DNA from 2 places in the Diplocloster hominis genome. Region 1 is predicted to be linked to the other one. Evidence: predicted binding sites of a transcription regulator. Region 1 holds the regulator's gene; the other holds the start of a gene.
The links. The regulator HrcA, encoded in region 1, represses chaperone genes, less so after heat shock. The targets are predictions, from matches to a motif close to TGTTAGCACTCNNNNNNNNNGAGTGCTAACA.
Positions count from the first base shown of each region.

Region 2: a site for HrcA is predicted at 2,166-2,196, ahead of htpG (molecular chaperone HtpG). Genes of this name have one in related genera too.

Region 1 covers NZ_JAWDIY010000005.1:77,796-81,861, reverse strand. The annotation lists gene dnaK (molecular chaperone DnaK) at 1-1,246, opposite strand, end outside; gene grpE (nucleotide exchange factor GrpE) at 1,281-1,934, opposite strand; gene hrcA (heat-inducible transcriptional repressor HrcA) at 1,963-2,994, opposite strand; gene ABC831_RS06305 (RNase J family beta-CASP ribonuclease) at 3,743-4,066, shown strand, end outside.
Region 2 covers NZ_JAWDIY010000003.1:220,515-224,580, reverse strand. The annotation lists gene htpG (molecular chaperone HtpG) at 1-2,076, opposite strand, end outside; gene ABC831_RS04505 (RNA polymerase sigma factor) at 2,314-2,850, shown strand; gene ABC831_RS04500 (hypothetical protein) at 2,843-3,604, shown strand; gene ABC831_RS04495 (ABC transporter ATP-binding protein) at 3,591-4,066, shown strand, end outside.

The DNA.
Region 1 (4,066 bases):
CCTGAAGGACATTGATATCCACGGCCGTCTGATTATCTGCAGCGGTGGAGAAGATCTGGCTCTTCTTGGTAGGGATCGTCGTGTTCCGCTCGATCAGTCTGGTTGCTATTCCACCCATGGTCTCGATGGACAGAGACAGCGGGGTAACATCTAACAGCAGGATTTCCCCTGCGCCGGCATCTCCAGCCAGCTTACCGCCCTGGATGGAAGCTCCGAGAGCTACACATTCATCGGGGTTTAAGGTCTTGCTGGGGTCATGTCCGGTCAACTGTTTTACTTTATCCTGAACAGCCGGGGTTCTGGTGGAACCGCCAACCAATAATACCTTGCTGAGTTCAGAAGCTGTGATTCCGGCATCTCTCAATGCGTTCTTTACAGGCTCTGCGGTTAATTCTACCAGATCATGGGTCAGTTCGTCAAATTTTGCCCTGGTCAGGTTCATGTCAAAGTGCTTCGGGCCATCCGCTGTGGCGGTGATAAACGGCAGGTTGATGTTGGTGGTGGTGGCGGAGGACAGCTCCTTTTTCGCTTTCTCTGCGGCTTCTTTTAATCTCTGGAGAGCCATCTTGTCAGCGGAAAGGTCTACGCCTTCATTTTTCTTGAACTCTGCGATCATATAATCGGTAATCTTCTGGTCAAAGTCATCACCGCCCAGACGGTTGTTACCGGAGGTAGCCAAAACCTCGATGACTCCGTCGCCGATATCGATGATGGATACGTCGAAAGTACCGCCGCCCAAGTCGTAAACCATGATTTTTTGTTCTTTTTCATTATCCAGGCCGTAGGCCAAAGCGGCAGCGGTCGGCTCATTAATAATACGTTTTACATCCAGTCCTGCGATCTTACCTGCGTCCTTGGTAGCCTGACGCTGCGCGTCATTGAAGTAAGCAGGAACCGTGATCACTGCTTCGGTGACTTTTTCACCCAGGTAGTTTTCCGCATCCGCTTTTAATTTCTGAAGGATCATGGCGGAGATTTCCTGAGGGGTATATTTCTTCCCGTCAATGTCTACGCGGAAATCGCTTCCCATATGTCTTTTGATGGAGGAGATGGTCTTCTCAGAGTTGGTAACCGCCTGACGCTTTGCCGGCTCTCCAACCAGACGCTCTCCTGTTTTTGTAAATGCGACTACAGACGGTGTGGTTCTGGCTCCTTCCGTATTCGCTATAACGACAGGTTTTCCACCTTCCATAACTGCTACGCATGAGTTTGTTGTACCTAAGTCAATTCCTATGATTTTTCCCATTATGATTTCCTCCTGATTCTATCATTCTATTTGTTTAATTTGCTACTTTTACCATGCTGTGACGAACGACGCTTTCTTTGTAAAGATATCCCTTCTGGAATTCTTCCACAACGATGTTATCGCCTGCCTCTTCGTCTTCCACATGCATAACCGCATTGTGCAGGTTCGGATCAAATTCGCCTCCCACCGCCTCGATCGGTTTTACACCAATCTCATCCAACGTGGTCATCAACTGCTTATAAATTTTGTTCATGCCTTCCACAAATGGATCTTCCCGTCCTGTTTCCGGCACACTGGCAAGGCCTCTCTCGAAGTTATCCACAACCGGCAGCATCTTTTCAATCACTTCTTTTGCGCCGATTTCATACATGTGGGACTTCTCTTTCTCGGTCCGCTTCCTGTAGTTATCGAACTCCGCCATCTGCCGTTTTACCTGGTCGGACAGCTCTTCGATCTTTTCATCTTTCTTATCTCTTTTTTCTTTCTTTTCTTTTCTCTTACTGAACTTCTCTTTTTTCTCGTCGCCTTCCTGTGTATCCGGCTGTGCAGCTTCAGCTTCCTTCACGTTATCTTCCGCCGGTTCCTGGTCTGCTGCCTGCGCTGTCTCTGCCGCCGTATTCTCCTGATCCGTTGGAATATCTGCTGTCTCCTGCTGATCTGCCTTTATCGTATCTTTTTCTTCTGCCAAGCCTGGTTACCTTCCTTTCTATCTCTGCCTATGTTTTTTTCTTATAGATCGCATCCAGTTGAACCATCAGTGTTTTGAGAGTGCTCACTACTTTTTCGTAATCCATTCTCTTTGGTCCGATGATACCTATGGTTCCCTGCATACCTTCCCCTAATTCATAAGTCGCGGTCACAACACTGCAGTCCTTCATGGCCCGTACCGGTGTCTCATTCCCGATATAAACCTGAATTCCATGTTCGTCCGCGTTAGCCAGCGTCTCATTTACCAGATCGCTTAACTGCTGCTTTTCTTCAAAGGTGCTCAAAAGTTCACTGGCCCGTTCGCTGTCGGACAGCTCCGGATATTTGAAAATATTCGTGGTGCCGCTGGTGTAAATCTCCAGATCATCGTCCAGATTAATCGCCTCCGCCACCGCGTCCAGCACATCGCTCACCAGTCCGCTGTGGATTCCGGCCTGTTCCTTCAGGTTCGCGATCATTCCCAGGTTGATCTCTTCCAGCGTCAATCCATTGAGCTGTGTATTCAGCATAATATTGAGCTTCAGGATCTTCTCATTATCCAAAGGCTCATCCACCGTGATAATCTTATTCTTCACGATATTGCCTTCCACAACAATGACCGCCAGGATCTGAGTCTCATCCACTTCGCTTAACTGTATGAACTTTACTTTATTATGATGGTACTGAGGCGAGGAAATCATCGTCGCGTAATTCGTATTATGTGCCAATACCTTAGCCACCTGCTGCAGCAGCGACTCCATCCGGTCAGCCTTCTGGATCATGAGTTCTTTCATCTCCGTGACTTCCCGTTCTTTTTCCTCCATCATCTGATCGACGTAAAGCCGATAACCTTTGTCGGAAGGGATCCGGCCCGCAGATGTATGGGGCTGTACAATAAATCCCATCTCCTCCAAATCTGACATTTCGTTGCGAATGGTGGCTGAACTCAATTTCAAATCCGAGTATTTGGAAATCGTTCTGGAACCTACAGGTTCGCCGGTTTCCAGATAGTTCCGGATGATCGCCTGCAATATTTTCGTCTTTCTGTCGTCCAGCTGCATCCAATCGCTCCTCTCTTTTTGCTTTATTAGCACTCGTTGTTGAGGAGTGCTAACATCTGTAATTAACATAGCACTCCCCCTAATTTTTGTCAATACCATTTCACATATTTTTTAAAAATTCTGGAGGCTGGCTGCAGGCGGGGTGTTGACTTAGGAGCGGTGAAGATAGGGAAACGGCGGGGGCTTGATGCCGGGCGGCTCATCTTGCGGGGGCTAATCCCTTCGGCCGGACCTAAGAACGGCTAACTCCGAAGGTGGGGGAACCTCTTTCTTTATGATTCTAGGGGATTCTTTGGAAGTTCTAGGGGATTCTTTGGAAGTTGCCCCTTGCTTTTGGTAATTAGGCAATGTATAATGAAAACAATTGTGTATACGGAATTTATCTTGTGGTAAGAAATCTGCGACTATGAGAAATCATTGTACAGGCTTTTAATAGGTAGGATTGTCTGTTTGCTGTAGTAAAGATACTCATACCTTGTGAAAAGAAATGCAGATTATGTTTGCGTAATGTAATACTCTGTTGAGCAGCGAATACTGCGAACCCTCCCGCAGGGCATGTATTATGGGATGCTGCAGGTTTACCTTCCAGGCCTCTTTGGGTTTGTTTTCCGGTCTGTGCATGAGGTAATGTTTGAATGCTTCCTTCACCGATGGGTTTGGGATCAGGGGGCTCTCTTGAAACGCAGGGAACCGTCCGGATGTACAATTATAAAAGAAAAACGCATGTTAATGCAGAAAGTGTAAATGAATGAAGAATGAATCAAATGATATCTCTACAGATATTAGTAAAAAAAGCAGCGGCAGTAACACTGCTGGGACAACAGGGGGCAGCAAAAGAAACAGCAGGGCCGCAGCTTCCAAATCTGACGGTACCAAGGCCGCCGCAAAGGGAAAGACTGACCAGTCCAAGACCAAGTCTGCAGCAGATCGCGGCGGGGCTAAGACAGGATCAGACAGTGCCGGGACTTCAGCGGAAAAGGCGCACAAGCGTGCGGATACCGGCAGCCGGAACACGGCCAGGAGAAAGACTGCCGCTAAAGCTTCTGGTACGGCTAAGTCCGTTAAGAAAGAG
Region 2 (4,066 bases), on a different contig from region 1:
ATGGGCAAGCATGGCCAGATCGTAGAGCTGCTGGCAGATCACAGGAGCGTTTTCGGATTCCTTCTGGTCCAGTACGAATTGGACTAACGGATGGTTGGCGTTGAGCACCAGGGTGGAGTCATTGCCGAACATGCTGGGATCCATGCCGTACATGTTGTACATTTTCATCATATCCTGCATTCTGCGGGTTTCTTCGGAAAGGGTAATCAGGGAGGCGATATTTTCGTCCTTTAATTTCTCTACTTTCACATTCAGCTTGTCATTATTCAGAGCCTTCCGGAAAATTTCGGTGAGGGCGTCAGTGGTCTCTTTTAACTCTTCCTCGGATACCTCTTCCTTGAAGTTATCGGTTACCTCAGAGTCGATCCGCTGGAATTTCAGTTCCTCGTGCTGGCGCTCCAGCTGGCTGATGAACGGGGAATCAATGTTGTGGGACAGGATGAAAGCATCCATGCCTTCCTTTTTAAACATGTTGATATACTGGCTCTGCTGTACCTCATCGGTCACATAGTGGATGATCGTCTTGGGTTTTTCCTCTTCCTGGGAGGAATCGGAGTCAGCAGATTCAGAGGCTTCCGGAGCAGCGTCTCCAGCTGCTTCTGTCTCTTTTGTCTCACCGTTGTTGCCGGAAGTGTCAGCCGTATCGTCTGTCGTGGATGCATCTGCTCCGTCAGAGGTTGCTTCTTCTTTCTCTTTTTGGGCATCCAGGTATTCTTTCAGGGTCAGGTACTTGTGATCCAGGTTTTTGAACAGGATATAATCGCCCATCTTCTCACAGAATTTTTCATCCTTGATGCAGCCGAATTTTATGAACGGATTGATGTCATCCCAGTATTTTTCGTAGTTCTCACGGTCTGTTTTGCACATGCCGGAGAGTTTGTCGGCTACTTTCTTGGTGATGTAGTCGGAGATCTTCTTCACGAAGCCGTCGTTTTGCAGCGCGCTTCGGGATACGTTCAGCGGAAGATCCGGACAGTCGATGACGCCTTTTAACAGCATCAGGAACTCGGGGATGACTTCTTTTATATTGTCGGCGATAAATACCTGGTTGTTGTAGAGCTTGATCGTTCCCTCGATCGAATCGTACTCTGTGTTGATCTTAGGGAAATAAAGGATTCCTTTTAAGTTAAACGGATAGTCCATATTCAGGTGAATCCAGAACAGGGGCTCCTTGTAATCCATAAATACTTTGCGGTAGAATTCCAGGTATTCTTCCCTGGTGCATTCGTTGGGATGTTTGGTCCAAAGCGGAGTGGTGTCACTGATGGAAACCGGGCGTTTCTGAATTTTTACGCGTTCTCTGGCCGGGGAGATTTCCACGATTTCTTTTTCACCGTTTTCATTTTCCTGCTCCTCAGTCTTGGCTTCCTCGTGGATATGTTCCACGATCACATCGTCTTCCCTTAAGTCGGCTTCGTCGATGGTCTCATACTGAGGCTCGGCGTTTTCTTTGGAAAGGAAGATCTCGACGGGCATAAAGGAGCAGTACTTCTCCAGTACTTCCCGCATCCGGTACTCGTTGGAAAATTCTACACTTTCCTCGTTAAGGAACAGTGTAATCTCCGTTCCTACAGTGGTCTTGCTGCCGTCGGTCATGGTGTACTCGGTACCGCCGTCGCATTCCCAATGTACAGGTTTTGCTCCCTCTTTGTAGGAAAGGGTATCGATATGGACATTGTCGGAAACCATAAAAGCGGAATAAAAGCCCAGGCCGAAATGTCCGATGATCTGATCGTCGGTGGTCTTGTCCTTGTATTTCTCAAGGAATTCGGTAGCGCCGGAGAAAGCGATCTGCGTGATGTATTCCTCCACCTCGTCCGCTGTCATACCGATACCGGTATCGATGAATTTCAGGGTCTTTTCCTCGGGATTGACGATGATCTGAATGCTGTTTTTGAAGTCATCCGGGTAGGTGTATTCTCCCATCAGGGACAGCTTTTTCAGCTTTGTGATGGCGTCGCATCCGTTGGATACCATCTCACGGACAAAGATATCGTGGTCGGAATAGAGCCATTTCTTGATAATGGGGAATATGTTTTCACTGTTGATGGACAGACTTCCTGTCTTGTTGCTCATGCGTTATTCACTCCTTTTATGTTTTTAAATCAATTATTTTTCTTCTATATCAGTTATATTAATACCCCGCATATCAAAAGTCAAGAAAAAATTAGCACTCAATGAAAAAGAGTGCTAATAATTGGAAGGGGCAGGGGGTTTTACCAGTCCTTTTTGAATATGTTAAAATAATATGCAACGATTCTCACGGATGATACGAATATATAAGTGACAGGGATTAAGAGAAGGAGGCCGGGAATGGAACAGGAAGAAAAGTGGATCCGCGCTATTTTACACAGGGGAAGCAGAAAAGCTGCGGATCAGCTGGTGCGGGTTCATTACGATAAGCTATATGCGTTTATTTACCGGCAGGTCGGGTGCAAAGAGGATGCGCTGGATCTGACCCAGGACAGTTTTATCGCGGCCTTACACTCCCTTGCCTCCTATGACCCGTCCAAAGCGGGTTTTAGCACCTGGCTGTGCCGTATCGCCGCGCATAAGGTGATCGATGCCAGGAGAAGGCACAGGCCCGTGACGGTTCCCCTGGAAGAGGAGGATATCCGGATACAGGAGGACTTTACCGACGATCTGGCAGACAGGGAACTGATCCGGCAGATGGAGGAGTACGTGTGCGGGTTAAGCCCGCAGCTGCAGGAGATATTCCGATTGCGGCTATACGCGGATCTTACTTTTGTGCAGATCGCTTCGGTGACTATGCAGCCGGAGGCAAAGATCAAAGCGCAGTATTACCGGCTGATCAAACGGCTGAGAAAGGAGTTTGAAGATCATGAATGATTTTGAAAATATCCGGTTCCCTTCCGGGGAAGAAAAAGACAGAAGTATCCGGATGATACTGGACAAGGGAATCCCCAGGCCGAAGCGGATGCTGCCGGAGCTGTGGGAACTGGCGGGCAGGCTTGGAATCAGGGGCCTTTTCTTCGGCGTGGGGGACTGCATGTTCCTGTCCTTCCTGCTGGGTGGATTACTCTGGGCGGGATGCTTCACCGCTGCGGCTGGCGCCCGGGGTCAGTTAAGTGTACTGCTGTTCCTGGTATCCCCGTTTCTGTATGCGCTGCTTCACCTTCTTGGCATATGGAAAGAAATCATGACGGGAACCTATGAGACGATGATGGTCTGCCGGTGTTCCCTTCGTCAGCTGATGGTCCTGCGGATGCTGGTATTCGGGGGTGCCGCGGTCATCCTGTCGATCGGGGCGAGTGCCGGGATTGGCTGGGTGCTGGATGACGGCCCTTCTATCCTGAATCTGATGGGAATTGCATTTTCCGCCCTGTTTTTGTTCGCGGCGGCGTCCGCGGCGGCGGAATGGAGATGGAGAACACCGGGATCTTATCTGGTGGTACCGGCGTTTTGGGTTTTATTAAGCCTGGCCCTTCTGGTTCTGGGGGAACGTGCGGAGGCATTTCTGCGGAATATCCCGACGGCGGTATTCTGGATCATCGCAGCCTGCTGTGCCGTTTTATATGGAAGGACCCTGAAACATTACTATTTTGATCCGCAGGAAGGAGCGATTGCGCATGCTGTCCGTTGAACACGTGACGAAGAAATATGGAAGTTTTACGGCCCTTGAGGATATCAATCTGGTCTTTGAAAGCGGTGTCTATGGACTGCTGGCGCCAAACGGCGCCGGCAAGACGACACTGATTAAGATGCTGACCACTCTGCTGTTTCCGACGAAGGGCAGGATCTTGTGGGATGGACAGGATATTTTGTCCATGGGCGGCGAATACCGGGGGCTAGTGGGCTATCTGCCGCAGGAATTCGGCTATTATAAGAATTATTCTCCCAGGCAGTTTTTAAGATATATGGCCGCCTTGCAGGGTATGGAGCGCAAGGCGGCAGAGGAGCGGATCGACAGCCTGCTGGAGCTGGTAGCGCTTTCCGACGTCAAAGATAAGAAAATGAAGCAGTTTTCCGGTGGTATGATCCAGCGGGTAGGAATAGCCCAGGCGATGCTAAATGATCCGAAAGTGCTGATTCTGGACGAACCCAC